3 regions of the Sphaerisporangium sp. NPDC005289 genome follow, and region 2 is predicted to be linked to each of the others. Evidence: riboswitches for the same ligand, from Rfam matches in the RefSeq annotation. Region 2 holds a riboswitch; each other region holds the start of a gene.
The links. A riboswitch is a leader RNA that binds a small molecule or an ion and turns the genes downstream of it on or off. The one in region 2 is predicted to bind cyclic di-AMP.
Positions count from the first base shown of each region.

Region 1 (5,808 bases), on a different contig from region 2:
CATCGACCGGGCCAAGACCTGGAACCCCGGCACCCCGCAGCGGGTGCCGTACAGCCAGGGCAAGTACCACAACGGCTACCGCACCGACTGCTCCGGCTACGCCTCGATGGCGCTCGGGCTGAGCGCTCCGGGCCTGAACACCGTGGCCCTCGCCTCGCCGGGCGCGAGCAGCCCGATCGCGATGTCCGAACTGCTCACCGGCGACCTGGTCATCGACGCCATCGGCGACAACAACAACCGGCACGTCGTGATCTTCGAGCAGTGGGCGAACCCCGGGCGCACGTCCTACTGGGCCTACGAGCAGCGCGGCGGCTACGGAACCGACCATCGCGTCCTCGCCTACGGCCTGCGGCCGGGCAGCGAGTTCCACGCCCGCCGGCCCCGGGTGTTCGGCGGCGGCGGGACCCCCGCTCCCGGAAGCAAGGTCTGGGTCGACACCTTCGCCGACGCGACGGGCTACCGCGAGCCGAACACCGGCGACCCGCAGGGCACGCTCGACAAGGGCACCAACTACGTCTACTGCCGCGTCCGGGGCGCCGAAGTCCGGCACGGGTCCGCGTTCAACCACTGGTGGCTGCGCACCGACCTCGACCGGACGAACCCCGGTAAGAACGGCCGCGGCGCCTACGTTTCCGCCTATTATCTCGCCAAATGGGGCAACGACGAGGCGAAGGATAATAACGGCAGAGATATCCCGAACTGCTGAGCATTCCGTGAACACCGCGTATTCACCGGGTTGACCGGCGGTGTCGCTCGATAACGGAGAGAAGAGGTGGACGGCGGCAGAACGTCCCGCCGGTCGAATGACCGGCGGGACGTTTTCCGTGCCGGCGCCGCCTGCCTCGGGGGGAGGAGGCCGCGCCGTCGGCGGGTTCCCGGGTCAGCGGGTCCACTGCGGGTCGCGGCCGAGGTAGCGCAGCAGCTCGGCGGTGGCGTCGTCGGCCGGGTGCGGGTCGAGGGCGGGGGCGTAGGCGAAGCCGCGCAGCGGCTCGGCGAGGACGCGGGCCACCGGCAGCAGGCGCTCGGACAGCTCGGCGTCCAGAGGCGACGGACGGCCGGTGGCGACCGCGATGTCCCAGGCGTGCACGGCGGCGTCCAGCGCGGCGGCGCCGACGGCGACCTCGGCGGGCAGCGCACCCTGCGGCAGCGGCGTCGGTACGGCCTCCGCGCCGGGCGCCACGGTGGCGAAGCCCTGTGCCGCGACCTCCAGGGCGCTTTCGAGCAGGTCCTTCGGGTCGCCGGGGGCCTGCGCCGCCGGGTCGAACGGGTTCTCCTCCGGGCCGCCGGCACCGGTGATCGCGGCGGCATAGGCGCGCTGGTCGCCGGCGGCGTGCCGCAGCACCTGCGCCACGTTCCACTGCTCGCACGGGGTCTTGGCGGCCCAGTCGGCCTCGGTGACCCCGGCGGTGGTCGTGCGCAGCGCGTTGTGGGCCTGCTCCAGCAGCGACCAGGACGTGGTGGTCATGCGAAACCTCCGAGTTAGAGCGGAACGGATCGTTCTGTTCAAACTATATCGGAACGGAGCCTTCCGTTCAAGCTAGAATGGGCGCATGGAGCCCACGACAGCAGGCATGAGGGGACGCAAGGCCGAGGCCGCCCGCAACGACCGCACGATCCTCGACGCCGCGCGAGCGGTGTTCGTCGCCGACCCCAAAGCGCCGATCTCGGCGGTGGCGCACGAGGCGGGCGTCGGCGTCGGCGCCCTGTACCGGCGCTATGCCGGCAAGGAGGAGCTGCTGCGCACCCTCTGCGAGGACGGCCTGCGCCGGTTCACGGCGATCGCCGAGTCCGCGCTGGCGCGGGACGGCGACGCGTGGGAGGCCTTCGCCACGTTCCTGCGCGAGGTCGTCGACTCCGACGTGCACTCGCTGACCGTGCACCTGGCCGGCACGTTCACCCCCACGCGGGAGATGCACGAGCTGGCCGCGCACGCCGGCTCGCTCGCCGGGCGCGTCGTGGACCGGGCCAAGGCCGCCGGCGCGCTACGGCCGGACGTGGTCGCCGAGGACATTCCGATGATCTTCGACCAGATCACCGCGGTCCGTGCCGGCGACGCCGATCGCACCGCCGTGCTGCGCCACCGCTATCTGACCCTGCTGCTGGACGGGCTGCGCGCCGGCGCGCCGGCCACCCCGCTGCCCGCCTCCGCGCCGACCGGCGAGGAGCTCGGACGGCGCTGGCGGCACGCCGAGTCATCCCGCTCCTCGCAGCCCCCGCCCCGCCGCTGACCGGATCCCCGGGTGCGCCCCTGGCCCGCCGGGACCGGGACGCCTGACCGGGTCGTTCTGGCCGGATGCGCTTCCTGGGGGTGATCACGTCGGGGGAAGCCGGTCGTGTCCGCCCGCGTGACGCCGGCGGCGCGTACTTTGTCGCATTTGTGCTCTTTTGATGTGGTATGTACCTTGTTGGGAAGCGGTATGCGTGCCGATGGTCCCACGCCGTCGTGCCCGTTGCCGTCCGTTGCCCACATCGCGCGTACCCGGCGGGACGGCGTCCCGCCGCGGAGACACGCCCACCTCATCCACACCTCGCGGAACCGGGGACCCCCTTCGCGGAGTGAATCGGAGCACCGGCCCTCGAAGGGACGGACCCACAGGGCACTTCCGCCCGAACCCATCAGCCGACCCGGTAGGCGCGTGGAAGCAAGGAGCGAGCCCTTCATGCCCATCGACCGGCTTTCCTCGATCTTCTCCCACCTCAAGAACCGGCTGGACCTGTCCGGCGCGCGCCTCTACTCCGCCATGGCGGGGGTGATCGTGGCCGTGCTCGCCATCGTGGCGGCCGTCGTGGTGACCGGCCCGGCGGACGCCGCTCCCCGCGGCGCCGCCTCGGAGCGCCCCTACGGCCAGGACGTCTCCGCCTACGAGTCCGACCACGACTGGAACGCCAGCCAGGCGCAGTTCGGCATCATCAAGGCCACCGAGGGCCTGACCTTCCGCGACTCCGCGTTCGCCCGCCACTGGGCCGAACTCGGCAAGAAGGGCATCGTGCGCGGCGCCTACCACTACGGTCACCCCGGCAACGACCCCATCGCCGAGGCCGACCACTTCCTGTCGGTGGTGGACGCCCAGCCCGCCGAGACCGGCGACCTGCTCGTGCTGGACCTGGAGACCAGTGACGGCCGGTCGGTCGCGCAGGTCAACGCCTGGGCCAAGACCTGGCTGGCCCACGTGAAGGACGAGACCGGCGTCACCCCGCTGTTCTACAGCGGCTGGAACTTCGCCGACACCTACGGCCACGGCCTGGCCGAGTACCCCTTGTGGGTGGCCTACTACGGCAGGGAAAAGGGCGACGTCACCCCGCCCGCCGACTGGAAGAGCTGGGCGATCCACCAGTACACCGACGTCCCCATCGACCAGAACGTCTCCGCGCTGACCACCGCCCAGTTGCGCGCGCTCGGCCGCCCCTGAGCGACGGCGCCTCGGCGGAACCGGCAGGACCGGCAGGACCGGCAGGATCTCCCGGGCGGGCGCGGGTAGTAGCGTCTGCTCATGCGACTCGGCGTTCTCGACATCGGCTCGAACACGGTGCACCTGCTGGTGGTGGACGCCCACAGGGGCGCCCAGCCGCTGCCCGCCTACTCGCACAAGGTCGAGTTGCGGCTGGCCGAGCACCTGCACGACGGCGACGTCCTGTCTCCCGAGGGTGAGCGCGAGCTGCGCCGCTTCGTCGAGGACTCGCTGCGCATCGCCGAGGACAAGGGGGTGGAGGACATCATGGCCTTCGCCACCTCGGCCGTGCGGGAGGCCGCCAACGGCGAGGAGGTCCTGGACCGCCTGCGGGCCGCCACCGAGATCGACGTGCAGGTGCTGTCCGGGCAGGACGAGGCGCGGCTGACGTTCCTGGCGGTGCGGCGCTGGTTCGGCTGGTCCTCAGGACGGCTGCTGGTCCTGGACATCGGCGGCGGCTCCCTGGAGATCGCCTCCGGCATGGAGGAGGAGCCCGACGTGGCGATCTCGCTCCCGCTGGGCGCCGGGCGGATGACCCGCCAGTGGTTCACCGGCGCCCCGCCCCCCGCCGAGGAGGTGCGCGGCATGCGCCGGCAGGTGCGCGCGCAGATCGGCAGGGTGGTGGGCGATGTGGTGAAGTACGGGCACGCCGACCACGCGGTCGCCACGTCCAAGACCTTCAAGCAGCTCGCGCGCATCGCCGGCGCCGCCCCCTCCAGCGAGGGGTCCTATGTGAAGCGGGTGCTGCGCCAGGATGACCTCTCCCACTGGACCGGGCGCCTGGCCACGATGGACAACGCCCAGCGGGCCGGCCTGCCGGGCGTCTCCGCCGGTCGCGCCCCGCAACTGCTCGCCGGGGCGATCGTGGCCGACGCGACGATGGACCTGTTCGAGGTCCCCGAGGTGGAGATCTGCCCGTGGGCCCTGCGCGAAGGGGTGATCCTGCGCCGCCTGGACACCATGCCCGGCGCCTGAGGTCCGCGATCACGGCCCCCGGGGTCACCGTGCCCGGCGGTGTGCGCGATCGCTCCGCGCACACGGGAGAATCGATACGTCCACCTGCGTGATGAAACGTGTGACCATGTCCGTCCCGGGCACGGTGTCCACCGCGGCGGCACAAAAGGAGGAACGGCGATGATGGCGCTCATCGGAGCGGTCTACACGCTGCTGGTCGTCCTGGCGCTGATGGGACTCGCTCTGGTGCTGATCGCCGTGATGGGGCTGATCTCGCTGGCGCTGCTGGCCTCGACCACCAGCCCCGAGCCCGAACTCGGCGCCGACGGCCGCCCGGTCCCCCGCACCCCGGCCGCCGCCCCCGAGCCCACGGAGGCCCCCGAGCGGTCCAAGGCTCCCCGCCCGTCCGATACCCCTGCGCCCTCCGAGGCTCCCACGCCGTCCGACGCCGCTCCCAGGCCGTCGAAGGTCTCTGAGCCGTCCAAGGTTCCCCGGCCCTCCGGGATTCCTGAGCCGTCCGAGGCTCCTGAGCCGCCCGCCCGCGGTCCGGTGCCCGGCGTCCCCGGGCGCGGCGCCGGCGGAGGGGGGACGACGCCGGACGCCGGAGCAGGCAGGACGGGGCGGGAGGGCGGGCAGCGGCTGTTGTGGCCGTTCGGGATGCCCCGGCCGGGATGGGTGCCGCACGGAGTGGCCTACGCGCGCGACGCATGGCTTTATCCGCTCCGTCGCTACGGCGAAACCGCTCAAAAGCTGATAGGACGGTAGTCGCGCTAGATCATCTGGAGGATCGCCATGCGGACAAGACCCCCATTCCGCGCCGACCATGTCGGCAGCCTGCTCCGTCCCGCCGCCCTGCTGGAGGCGCGCGAGGCCTTCGCCGCCGGCGCCATCCCCGCCGAGCGGCTCAGAGAGGTCGAGGACGAGGCGATCCGCGAGGTGGTGCGGGCCCAGGAGGAGGTGGGCCTGCGCTCGGCGACCGACGGCGAGTTCCGCCGGGCGTCCTGGCACATGGACTTCATCTACCGGCTCGGCGGCATCGGCCAGGCCGCCGACGAGCGCATCAACGTGCAGTTCCGCAACGAGCAGGGGGTCATCGAGTTCGCCCCCGCCGCGCTGCGCGTCCACGACCGGGTGCGCCTGGACGAGACGATCTTCGGCGACGACTTCGCGTTCCTGCGCGAGCAGGCGACCACGGCCACCCCCAAGCTGACCATCCCCTCGCCCAACATGGTCCACTACCGCGGCGGGCGCGCCTCCGTCGACCCGGCGGTGTACGGCGACATGGAGGCGTTCTGGAGCGACCTCAGCGCCGCCTACGCCGAGGAGGTCCGCCGGCTGGCCGCGCTCGGCTGCACCTACCTGCAGTTCGACGACACCAGCCTCGCCTACCTCAACGACCCCTCGC
Region 1 covers NZ_JBEXGS010000015.1:41,341-47,148, reverse strand. The annotation lists gene ABZT47_RS25035 (hypothetical protein) at 1-706, shown strand, start outside; gene ABZT47_RS25030 (TIGR03086 family metal-binding protein) at 881-1,465, opposite strand; gene ABZT47_RS25025 (TetR/AcrR family transcriptional regulator) at 1,551-2,228, shown strand; cyclic di-AMP (ydaO/yuaA leader) riboswitch at 2,504-2,649, shown strand; gene ABZT47_RS25020 (GH25 family lysozyme) at 2,661-3,410, shown strand; gene ABZT47_RS25015 (Ppx/GppA phosphatase family protein) at 3,492-4,424, shown strand; gene ABZT47_RS25010 (hypothetical protein) at 4,584-5,168, shown strand; gene ABZT47_RS25005 (5-methyltetrahydropteroyltriglutamate--homocysteine S-methyltransferase) at 5,196-5,808, shown strand, end outside.
Region 1: another riboswitch for cyclic di-AMP. It lies ahead of ABZT47_RS25020 (GH25 family lysozyme); the one in region 2 lies ahead of ABZT47_RS19215 (C40 family peptidase).

Region 2 (5,808 bases):
ACAGCAGGCAGGCGCCCGCGGCGGCGCCGAGCGCGCCGACCATCGTCCCGTACAGGACGTCCCCGCGCTTGGCGTGCCCCAGCTCGTGCGCGACGACCAGCCTCACCTCACCGGCCGGGGCGCGCAGCAGCGTGTCGTAGACGACGATGCGGCGGGTGGCGCCGAAGCCGGAGACGTAGGCGTTGAGCGCCGTGGTCCGGCGGGAGGCGTCGGCGACCAGCACGTCCTGGACGGGGACGCCGTCGCGGCGGGCCATGGCGACCAGATCGTCGCGCAGCCGCCCGGCGGGCAGCGGCGTGAAGTCGTTGAACAACGGCTCGACGACCAGGGGGTAGACGAACGACGCCGCGACGGTGAGCAGGAACGCCCCGGCCGCGGCGGGCGCCCACCAGCGGCGGGGGGCGCGGCGGGCCAGCCAGACCACCGCGAGCACCATGATCGCGATGATCACGGTCTGGACGGCGAAGCTCTTGAGCCGGTCGGCCGACCACGCGGGCCACTGCTGGGTGGACAGGCCGTAGGCGCGCAGCCGCGTCTCGTACCACATGCCGAGCGGCCACTTGATCGCCAGGCTCACCGCCGAGAGCGCGACGACGCCGAGCAGGGCGCGCGCCCACCACGGGCCCGGGAGCCGTCCCACCAGCCAGGCGCCCACGGGCGTCAGGACCAGCACGCCCGCGACGGCGAGCGTCACGGCCAGCGACAGGTACACCGGCACGTTCACGGCCGCGTCGAAGGCGTCGGCGCGCGCGATCTGCGCCGCGGTGAAGTCGCGCGCGGGATCGGGCGCCACGGCGGGCGCGGAGCCCGGCAGCGGGCGCCACGGCGTGCTCACCGCCACCACGGCGGCCAGCGCCACCCCCAGGCCCACCAGCGCGCCCCCCGCCGCCCGCACCCCGCTCACCGCTCGCTCCGAGCCGGCGCCTGGACCGTCGGGTGGGCCCGTGCGGGCGTGCGCATCCGCGCCGGCGTCGCCCGCCGGGCCGGCCACGCGGCCGGTCTCGTCACTTCGCTCCATGCTCTCCCCTGCGCCGCGCCGCCACCGTGGTCATGCGAGCTGGTCTCGGACGTACTCGCGCCAGGCGGCGGTGAATCGCTCCAGGCTCATGCGGAGCGTGCGGGACAGCGCCGCCCGCACGTCCCCGTGCCTGGACTCACGGTAGAGGCTCACCAGAGCGCGTTCGCCGAAGCGCCCCGCGACATACCGGCAGGCGAGCCAGGCCTCCTCGTACGCCTGGGCCTGCCGCGCGGAGCCGGCGGCGAACGCCTCCGGCCCGGGCAGCCGTTCGGGCGTCCGTCCGGCGCGCACCTCGTCGGCCAGTTCGGCCGCGGCCCGGCGCGCCGGGATGCCGGCGTCGAGATAGCCGACGTAGTCCGCGAACCCCTCGACCAGCCATTTGGGCGTGCTCCCGTCGAGCGCCGCCCCGGTGGCGATGTGCGTGATCTCGTGGGCGAGGACGACGTCGCGGCCGGCGGCGGTCAGGCGGGCGAACGACCGCGGCTCCACGATCACCCGGTCGGCGCCCGCCACCGCGGCCAGGCCGTTCACCTGCGCTGGGGCGGCCAGCACGGCCGCCTGCTCGGTCGTGGCGGGAACGGCGATCAGCGGACGCACCGGGCCCACGACGCGGGCGACCAGCCGGCTCGCCCGGTCGGCCCGGCGCGCCAGGTCGGCGAACGCGGCTCCGGAGGCCGCGGCGGCGGCTTCGCCTCCGGGGACGGGCCTGGTCGCGGAGGTTTTCGCAGCCTGCGGGGCCGTGGTTCCAGAAGCCGTGAGGGCTCCAGCGGCGGTGAGGGCACCGGGGGCCGCGACCACGAGGGAGAGGTCGCCGCGGAAGGTCCGCGCGCCGGACCATATCTCCGGATGCTCGCCGATCAGCGTCCGCGCCCGCCGTCCGAGATCGTCCTCGACGGCGGAGGGCCCCGTCAGCACGGTCAGCAACCCCGCCAGGACGGCCCAGAGCCACACGACGCGCATGCGGGAAATCTACTCGCTCGTCCTTCCCGGCCACATCGGCGTCCCAGAGGCGGACCCCCGTCAGCGTCCCGACGGAGGACCCGTATCGACTTCCCGGCGGCACATCGGCCTGGCGGGGCACGGACGCGCGAAGGCCCCGTCCGGTCGTGTCGCGCCTCGCCGATGGGGCGCGGCGCGGACGCGCGAAGGCCCCGTCCGCTCCGAGGGGGGAGGAGCGGACGGGGCCTTCACGACCGGCGCGAGGGGCATGTGCACCACCTGGAAAGGTCTTCGAGGAGCGGGGGCACCTCTCGGAGACGCTCTCCCGGAGGAATCCTCGCGCCGATCGGCCTCCGGAACGGCAGGCAGATCGGCCTCCGGAACCGCCGGTCGGCTTCCAGCACCGCCGGTCAGGGTCCGGAATCGCCGGTCGACATCCCGGGACGGCCCGGAAACCGGACCGGCCCGTCGTGGGAACCGGGAGCGGATCGGCACGGGCGACCGGCGCACCCGACCCAGCGGAGCCCTGGATGGGCGGGGGTGGTTCCGCGGGTCAAGCGGGGGTCCAGCGCCGACCTGGAGCGGCAGGCGGAATCCGACCTGGTCATCCGATTGCTGGATGGCAGCGCCGACGCCGCGACGGTCCCGCCGGTCAGGCGCCGGGGCGGACGGCGCCGACGAAGGACGCCTTCCGGTAGCCCGACAGCTTGTCGATGCGCACCCGCGCGCCGGTGTGCGGCGAGTGGATCATCTTGCCGTGCCCGACGTACATGCCGACGTGGCCGAGTCCGTAGAAGAACATCAGGTCACCCTGCTTGAGGTTCTTCCAGGACACCTTCTTCCGCACCGTGCGGAACTGGCTGGCGGCGATGCGGGGCAGCTTCACACCGGCCTTGCGCCAGGCGTACAGCATCAGGCCGGAGCAGTCGAAGGCCCCCGGGCCGCTGGCGCCCCAGCGGTAGGGGTCGCCGATCTGCTTCTTCGCCACCGCGACGGCCGTGTGCGCCTTGAGCTGCTGCCGGGCGGCCCTGCTCACTTTGGCCTTGCTCTTGGATGTGCGGGAGGTGCCGGATGTGCTCGCCTCGCTCACCGCGGCCGTGCCGGTGGGCTCGGAGGCCCCGGTGATGCTCGGTGTCTCGATCAGCCCGGCCGGGCCGTAGACGGACGGCTCTGAGGGTCCCTGAGCCGGTGCCGCCGTGGCGGCGTCAGCCGCCGTCGCCTGCGTCGCCACGGCTCCCACGGAGGCCGTCATGGTGAGCACCACACCGCCGAGAGAGAAGCGGGCAATGCGCGACAGACGAGGGTTCTGGGTGGTGCTGGACAGGATCGCTCCTTGATTCTTCCACTCACGCCTACCGGGTTAGCTGACGGATTCGGGCATGGAAGTAGCCCTACGACGCCAAGGCGTCGATTCACCCCCTGATCCCGCGTTCAGGATCAATTGGGTCCCCGGTTCCGTGCTCCTTGCCGCACGGATTCGGCAGGTCACCGCCCCTTTGGGGTCCTGGCTCGCGCCTTACTGGGGCGACGGCGACCGCTGGATTGTCATGCGTGGAGCCGGTCGGAAGACCGGCTCCGTTCGCGACGGCATGGCGTGCTCGCCGCGGGCCAGAAGTTACACAGAACCCCAAATCGAGGCAAAGCCGTGACCAAGTCACATAGATCAAATAGGGGGCTTCTTAATCAGGAAACCCCTGCACAACAAGCGCATCCGTTACCCGTATGTGATTCCCCTCACATATCCCGAAACGGCACCTGACGCGAGTCACACAAGTCACATCAGTCACACCCGTTCAGGGATCTTGGAGAGGGAACGGTCCACCTAGCCCCGCCCGGCGGACCGGGATGCGCACCCCCGCGTGTCACGCTCCGCACTCGAGACCCGTTACCCACGACGTCCGTTCCGCAACGATCATTCAGCAACAGTGCTTCCGCAATGAGAATTACGCAATATCCGTTGTGCAACGTCCATTGCTCATGTCAAAGTGGGCGCATGGCCGATGAAGACGTACGCACGATCACCGACTCACGGGTGCTGGCCGCCCTGTCGCATCCCACGAGGCGGCGCCTCATGGACGCGCTGAAGGTCTACGGTCCCTGCACCGCCAGCATGCTGGCCGAGCACACCGGGCAGGCCGTCGCCAACGCCAGCCACCACCTGCGCGTCCTGGCCGGCAGCGAGCTCATCGAGGAGGCCCCCGAGCTCGCCCGCGACCGGCGCGAGCGCTGGTGGCGGCTGTCCTCGGCCGAGCTGCGCTGGAGCGAGTCCGACTTCGGCGGCGACCCCGCGACCGCCGCCATCGCCAGCGCGGCGGCGTCCCTCAACCTCGAACACCACGTCAGCATGGTCCGCGCCTGGTACGCCGCGAGCGAGGACGAGCGGGCGGCCTGGCAGGACGCCCCCTTCTCCACCGACAAGTGGCTGCGGCTCACCCCCGACGAGCTGCACGAGTTCGAGGCGCAGTTCCTGGAGCTCCTCAACCGGTGGGCCACCCGGGAGATCCCCGACGACGGGCGGCCCCGCGAGCCGGTGTTCGTGTTCGCCTTCGGCGTCCCGGGCCGGCCGTGAACGGCCTCACCGCGGCGGCCGCGCCCGCCGCGTCTCGATCCCGGGGCCGCTGGGGGCTGCTGCGCGACCGCGACTTCCGGCTGCTGTGGGTCGGCGAGACCACCAGCGGCTTCGGCAGCTCTCTCACCTCGGTTGCCCTGCCTCTGGTCGCGATCACCGCGCTCCACGCGACCACACTGGAGGTCGCTCTGCTCACCGCCGCGGCGTGGGTGCCGTGGGTGATCATCGGCCTGCCCGCCGGAGCCTGGGTCGACCGCCTGCCTCGCAGGCCCGTGATGCTGATCTGCGACGCCGTGTCGTTCCTGCTGTTCCTCAGCATCCCGGTGGCCGCGTGGCAAGGCGTGCTGACCGTCGGCCATCTGCTGGCCGTCGCGCTGCTCACGGGCACCGCCAAGGTGTTCTTCCAGACCTCCTACCAGGTGTACCTCCCCTCGATCGTCGTCCCCGCCGACCTGCCCGAGGGCAACGCCAAGCTCCAGGGCGGCGAGTCGGCCGTCGAAGTGGTGGGCCCGGGAGCCGCCGGTCTGGTCGCCCAGGTGTTCGGCGCGGTCACCGCGCTGCTCGCCGACGCGGCGAGCTTCGTGGTCTCGGCGCTGTGCCTGCTCGGCATCAGGGCCCGCGAGGCCCCGGTGTCGCGCGAGCGGCGGGCCACGACGCTTCGACGCGAGATCGGCGAGGGCCTGCGCTTCGTCGCCCGCGACCCCTACCTGCGGGTGCTCACGGTGTTCGGGGCGGCCAGCAACCTCGGGCTCATGGGATACCAGGCCATCCTGGTCGTCTTCCTGGTGCGCGACGTCGGCGTCGGCCCCGGCGCGGTCGGCGGGCTGATGGCGGTCATGAGCGTCGGCGGCCTGGCGGGTGCCGCGAGCGCCACCTGGGTGTCCAGGCGGCTCGGCAGCGCCCGCGCCATGATCGTGTTCGAGGCGCTCGGCGCGCCGTTCGGCCTGCTCATTCCGCTGGCCCACCGGGGCCCGTGGCTGGCGGTCGCGGTGGCCGGCGGGTTCGTCCTGGTCACGGGCGTGGTGGCGGGCAACATCATCAAGGCGGGCTTCCGCCAGACCTACGTCCCCCGGCACCTGCTCGGCCGGGTCTCCGTGAGCATGCAGTTCGTCAACTACGGCACCATCCCGCTCGGCGCCCTCCTCGGCGGGGCGCTCGGCGGCGCCATCGGCACCCGTCCGTCGATGTGGGTCGTCACGGCCGGGCTCGCCCTGACCGGCCTGATCCTCCTCACCGGCCCCCTCAGGCACCGCCGCGACCTCCCCGCCTCCCCCGACCACCC
Region 2 covers NZ_JBEXGS010000010.1:104,919-110,726, forward strand. The annotation lists gene ABZT47_RS19205 (M48 family metallopeptidase) at 1-1,018, opposite strand, end outside; gene ABZT47_RS19210 (hypothetical protein) at 1,049-1,978, opposite strand; gene ABZT47_RS19215 (C40 family peptidase) at 2,610-3,209, opposite strand; cyclic di-AMP (ydaO/yuaA leader) riboswitch at 3,292-3,450, opposite strand; gene ABZT47_RS19220 (metalloregulator ArsR/SmtB family transcription factor) at 3,951-4,526, shown strand; gene ABZT47_RS19225 (MFS transporter) at 4,523-5,808, shown strand, end outside.

Region 3 (5,808 bases), on a different contig from region 2:
CGGGGGGAAAGTGGCTAAAAGGGGGTGAGCCCGTATGGACCGGGACGAGCTGCAGTCGCTGTCGCCCAGGGAACTGCACGACAGGGCGGTGCACTATGCGGTCACGCACGGCGACTTCGGCTTCCTGTGGGACCTGCTCAAGGTGATCCCGGCGGCCGAGGCGGCGAGCGGTCACTCCGAGGAGACGGCCAACGACCTCAGCAGGGTCTCGGCGCTTCTCAGCGACGCCATGGCCTCCGGCGAGGGAGAGCTCGGCGAAGCGCTGCGGCCGGTCTACCTCTCCTACCTGTCCAAGCACCCCGACGCCTGAAGACGCCCCGCCTGCTCCTAGGCTCCAGGCATGGCATCGGTGAATGTTGAGCGTACTGAGAACGGCTTCGTGGCCCGCAACGGGCGCGGAGCGGAGATCGTCATGGGCAGTGGCGACGACGAAGGCGTCTTCACCCCGGTCGAGCTGCTGCTCGCCGCGGTGGGCGGCTGCAACATCGTGACCGTCGAGCCGCTCACCGCCAAGCGCGGCCACCGCCTCGTGCGGCTGGCGATGACGGTCCAGGCCGAGAAGGTCGAGCCCACACTGCTCGGCCCGGTCACGATCACCTACGACGTCGAGCTCCCCGAGGGCGATCCCGAGGCGGACGAGGTCTTCCGCGCCGTCGCCCACCGGGTGCACGAGCGCCACTGCACCGTCAGCCGGTCGCTGCAGAAGGGCACCGAGGTCGTCGTCGAACTCCCCGAATAGCCGCTCGTCCCGCCGGGTCATCCCGTACCCGGTCATGCCCGCGACTTAGACCGAATCTATACCGTGCGATGACGAGCAGCTCAGGCCCCGGTATGTAGTGTTAAGGCAGGTCAAGGGGGATGCGACCAGCGCCCGAGGGGCGCAGCGAAGCTTTCACCATAAGGACGCGGTGGGGGACCGTGTCCGAACAGCGGGACCGCCCGATGCGTTTGGGGGAAGGCATCGGCGCTGGACCGTGAAGTGGTCGGGGCCGGACAGGCGGGGGACTGTCCGGCCCCGACTCATGTCCACCCCCACTTCGCGGCCCTCCCTTCGCCCCCGCTCCGTACGGCCGCCCCACCTCTGCTCGTCCTCGTCTTGGGCCGCCTCGTCTTGGGCCGCCTCGTCTTGGGCCGCTCCTCCCTTTCGTAGCCTCGGACCGTTCCTCGCCTCTGCCGCACCCTAGGGCCGGGGCGGCCACGCTCTCGCCCCGCCTCGGGCCGCTTCCCCTTCCGCCGCCTTGGGCCGTCTTCATCGGGCGCCGGCACGGCGGGAAGCGGGTCGGTGGCGTCGGCGCCCTGTTACGGCGACGGGCCCGGTCAACTCTCCGGCCGTCGCCGGTCATTGCGGGTGCCTCTGGGGGGCGGCAGCGGGGCGACGCAGCGGGTTCGTCCGGGCTCCGTGGGCGCCCCTTGGCCGTGGGCCATGAGGAGTTGTTTACCTGTGGCGGCTTTGCCGGGAGGGGTGGAGCTTGGGGGAAGAAAGGTTTTGCCCAGGCGGTGGTGCACCTCACAGGTCACAGCAGTAACACGGGTATCGCCTGTCAGCCTCGTCGGCCTTCTCTGGCGCATAAAATGCCCGATATGTGGGGCTTACGGCATGATAGGTAGATCTTCTGATGCTTTGTACAAACATCGTTTGCTTTGTCCTGACTTGACCGGTAACGTCTTGTACCAGATCGGACGGTGACCTGGTCTTCAGCCGGAAGGCCGCCGCCCGAACGTCGAGTCCCAAGGGCCTGAACCCGGCCCGCGGGAGCCGGGGACCCACGTTCTTCGGGGTGAATCCGCGTCAGCGGTAGGGCGAACTCCACGCCCGAACCCGTCAGCTAACCCGGTAGACGTCGTTGGAGAGGAGACTCGAGTGGACACACCGCCCCACTCCGTCCTCCGGGCGACCCTAGGCCCGGATCTCGCCGTCAGAAGCGGCACAGCAGTCGGCTTGTAGGAGCCGGCCGGGCGATTCGCAGCCTTGCGACATGGTGGCCGTCCAGCGCCACCGCCCGAAAGACCCACGTAAGAAAAGCGCTCGCGCAGCGATGGACCATGCCCTTGTCCACCCGCTTGTGCCTCAGAGAACGCTTTCCTCTCCCGGCGCCGAACCCTCTTGACCGAAGTCGGAGCCCGGGTCCCTTGTCTTCTGATGAAAGATCCTGACCTCCCATGTCTTTTTTCACGAACACCCCCAAATGTCGTGTGGTTTCGAGCATCATCGGTGCCGCGATGATGTGCACGGCGACGGTCGGCACGGCCACCGCGGCCCACGCCAACTCGCCCGAGCGCAAGGACGGCGTCGCGGCGGCGACCACCCAGCGAGTCATGTTGAAGGGCTCCACCACCGCCTCCTACTTCTGGGACGACGCCTCCGGGCGCGCCGGTGACACGGGCATGCCGGCCATCGGCAAGCCGATGCAGAAGGGGCTGTTCGCCAGCCCGTGCTGGCCGCTCGGCACCGAGGGTTACGTGATGTACAACGGCAAGAAGGCGCCGTTCTTCATCGGCGACCGCGGCCCGGGCATCCCCTCCGAGAGCGGCGTCATGCTCGACATCGACGGCAAGACCTTCGCCGAGCTGACCGGCGGCGACTTCAGCGACTCCAGCCTGATGGTGACCGGCTTCGGCGCCGGCCACATCAAGGTCGACTACGTCATCACCAAGTGGGGCAGCGGCCCGGGCAAGAAGAACGAGCCCGTCCCGTTCTCCGCCGGCGCCTGGGGCGTCTACGACAAGGACCCGGCCGAGCCGACCCTGGCGCTCACCTCCGCGCCCTGACCCGCGCGCACGCACCTGCGGGTTCTTCCACCAGCTTCCCCCGGGAAATGGGCGTGCCGGTGCTTCCCCCTGGCACCGGCACGCCGCCCCGGCGCCGATGTGCGTAGCTTCGCCGGGACTGCTAAAGTCACCGTAGTCAACGCGCCGCTAGCTCAGTTGGTTAGAGCAGCTGACTCTTAATCAGCGGGTCCGGGGTTCGAGTCCCTGGCGGCGCACCACGGTTAACGCCGATGACCTGGGCATCTTCCCCGATGGGGAGGGTGCCCACAGTCGTTTTCCGACCTGTGTCACCTCGGCGCGGGCTGCGGTCGGTTCGAGGTAGCCAGTTGAACGGCCATTTGACGATCATGATTCGCCCTTCGGATAGTGGTCCACATGGTCAACGACAACCCGTTCGACCGGCGCCGCTTTCTGGCCGGGTCAGGAGCCGCCGGGCTGCTCGCCCTGGTCGCCGCCTGCTCGGGCGGCGCGGGCACGAGCACCGGCGTGAACGCCGGGCCGTCCGGCTCCCTCCCGAGCACGCCCAAGCGCGGCGGAGTGCTCCGCGCGGGGTCGTCCCCGCCGCCCACGGCGGTGGACCCGGTCACCATGTACGACGGAACGGCGATCGCGATCGCCCAGCTCGTCGCCGACTACCTGATCTGGCTGGACAGGGACTACAAGCTGGTCCCGCGCCTGGCGGAGGCGTGGTCCGCCAAGGACGGCGGCAAGATCTGGTCCTTCACCCTGCGCGAAGGCGTGGTCTTCTCCGACGGCACCCCGCTGGACGCCGAGGTCGTCAAGGCGTCCTTCGACCGGTTGCTCGACCCGAAGAGCAAGTCGGCCGCGCTCTCGGCCTTCGACACCGTCCTCGCGCAGGGCGGCGTGCGCGTCAAGGACCCCCGGACGGTCGTCTTCACGCTGGAGCGGCCGTTCTCCGACTTCCCCTATCTGGTGTCGGCCGGCAACTACAACGCCCTGATCCTCAAGAAGGACTACGCGGGCGACTTCACCGCCAAGCCCATCGGCACCGGCCCGTTCGTGCTCGCCTCCTACGACCCGGCCAAGGGCGCCACCTTCACCCGCAATCCGAGGTACTGGGATCGGGGCAAGCCGTACCTGGACGGCGTGGAGGTCAAGTTCTACGCCGATGACCAGGCGGATCTGCTCGCGCTGCAGGGCGGCGACGTAGACGCCCAGCTTCTCAGCATTCCCGCCCTGGTCAACCCGCTGAAGGGCGTCGGGGACATCACCGTCGACCGGGTGGAGGGCACTGGGTTCACCGCCCTGACGCTGCGCGTGGACCAGGCGCCGTTCGACAGGAAGGAGGTCCGCCAGGCCGTCGCGTACGCCCTGGACCGGCCGGGTGTGAACGCCACCACCTACGACGGCATCGGGGCGCTCGCCAACGACCACCTGTTCGCCGCGCTGTTCCCGGCGGCGCCGGCCGACATCCCGCAGCGCGCCAAGGACCCCGCCAAGGTCGCGTCGCTGCTCGCCGCCGCCGGAGTGACCAAGCTGTCCTTCCCGCTGACCTTCGACCCGCCGGGCAAGGACTACGCCCTGGTCATCCAGAACCAGCTCAAGCAGGTGGGCATCGAGGTCACGCTGGACCAGCGCACCTCCGCCGACTTCTACGGCGGCGACCAGGAGAAGGACACGCCGTGGCTGTTCAGCCCGGCCACCCTGGTGCGCTGGGCCGGGCGGGCGGTGCCGAGCCAGTTCATCATCCCGATGGTGAAGAGCGGCGGGGTGTGGAACGGGTCCAAGTACGCCAACCCGGTGCTGGACGCCGCCGCCACCGCCTACGACGGGGCGACCACCGACACCGCGCGCAAGGCCCAGGCCGAGATCATCGCCAGGACGCTGTACGAGGACGTCCCTGTGATCATCAGCGTCTGGGGCGGCAGCGTCCGGGCCTTCAACGGCGGATTCGCCGGGATCCAGGCGCATCCCTCCAGCTACGTCGACTTCACGTCGGTGTCCCGGATCTAGGGCGGCCCGCGATGAGACGATTCCTGCTGCGGCGGCTCGCGGCGATCCCGCTCACGCTGCTGGTGGTGTCCGTGCTCGTCTTCACGGCCACCGAGCTGATCCCCGGAGACGTGGCCCGCACCATCCTCGGCCGTGAGGCGAGCGAGGCCGCGGTGCGCGACCTGCGCTCCCAGCTCGGGCTCGACCGGCCGCTCCCGGTCCGGTACGCCGACTGGCTGCACGGCTTCCTCACCGGGCAGTGGGGCGACTCCTCCACCCTCCGTGTCCCCGTGCGCGACCTGGTCCTCGGCCGGCTCGGCGCCTCGCTGCTGCTGGCGCTGCTGGCCTTCGCGCTGCTGGTGCCGGTGGCGGTGACGCTCGGCCTGGTCGCGGGGGTTCACCACGACCGCCCGGCGGACCGGGTGATCAGCGTCGCGGGCCTGGCGTTCGGCGCGACGCCGGAGTTCGTCACCGGGGTGGTCCTGCTGGTGGTGTTCGCGGTGAGACTGCGCTGGTTGCCCGCGTCCGCCCAGATACCGCCCGGGGCCACCCCGGTGCAGGCGCTCGGCCACCTGCTCATGCCGGCGCTCTCGCTCGTCCTGCTGTGCACCGGGTACGTCGCCCGCCACGTCCGCGCGAGCACCGTGACGGCCGTGGAGAGCCCGTACGCCCGCGCGGCGGAGTTGCGCGGCCTCACGCGCGTGCAGGTGGTGCGCCGGCACGTGCTGCGCAACGCCACGATTCCGGCGACCAGCGCCCTCGGCGTGCAGCTGCAGTTCCTGCTGGGCAGCCTGGTCACGGTCGAGCTGCTGTTCAACTATCCCGGGATAGGGGCGCTGCTGCTCCGGTCGGCCGTCGACAAGGACCTGCCGACCCTGCAGACCACCGCGATGGTGCTCGGTTGCCTCTACATGCTCATCTTCCTCGGAGCCGACCTGGTCTACCGCCTGCTCGACCCGCGCGTCCGGCTGGGGTCCGCCTCATGACCGGCCTGGCGCTGACGGGCACCGCGCGCCGTGCCCGCATCGCGGGGCGGTCCCGGGTGGCGCTGGCCATCGGCGGGTCGATCATCCTCGCCTGGGTGGC
Region 3 covers NZ_JBEXGS010000029.1:47,155-52,962, forward strand. The annotation lists gene ABZT47_RS34975 (hypothetical protein) at 35-310, shown strand; gene ABZT47_RS34980 (OsmC family protein) at 341-739, shown strand; cyclic di-AMP (ydaO/yuaA leader) riboswitch at 1,710-1,857, shown strand; gene ABZT47_RS34985 (hypothetical protein) at 2,194-2,769, shown strand; tRNA gene ABZT47_RS34990 (tRNA-Lys) at 2,911-2,987, shown strand; gene ABZT47_RS34995 (ABC transporter substrate-binding protein) at 3,145-4,743, shown strand; gene ABZT47_RS35000 (ABC transporter permease) at 4,755-5,708, shown strand; gene ABZT47_RS35005 (ABC transporter permease) at 5,705-5,808, shown strand, end outside.
Region 3: another riboswitch for cyclic di-AMP. It lies ahead of ABZT47_RS34985 (hypothetical protein); the one in region 2 lies ahead of ABZT47_RS19215 (C40 family peptidase).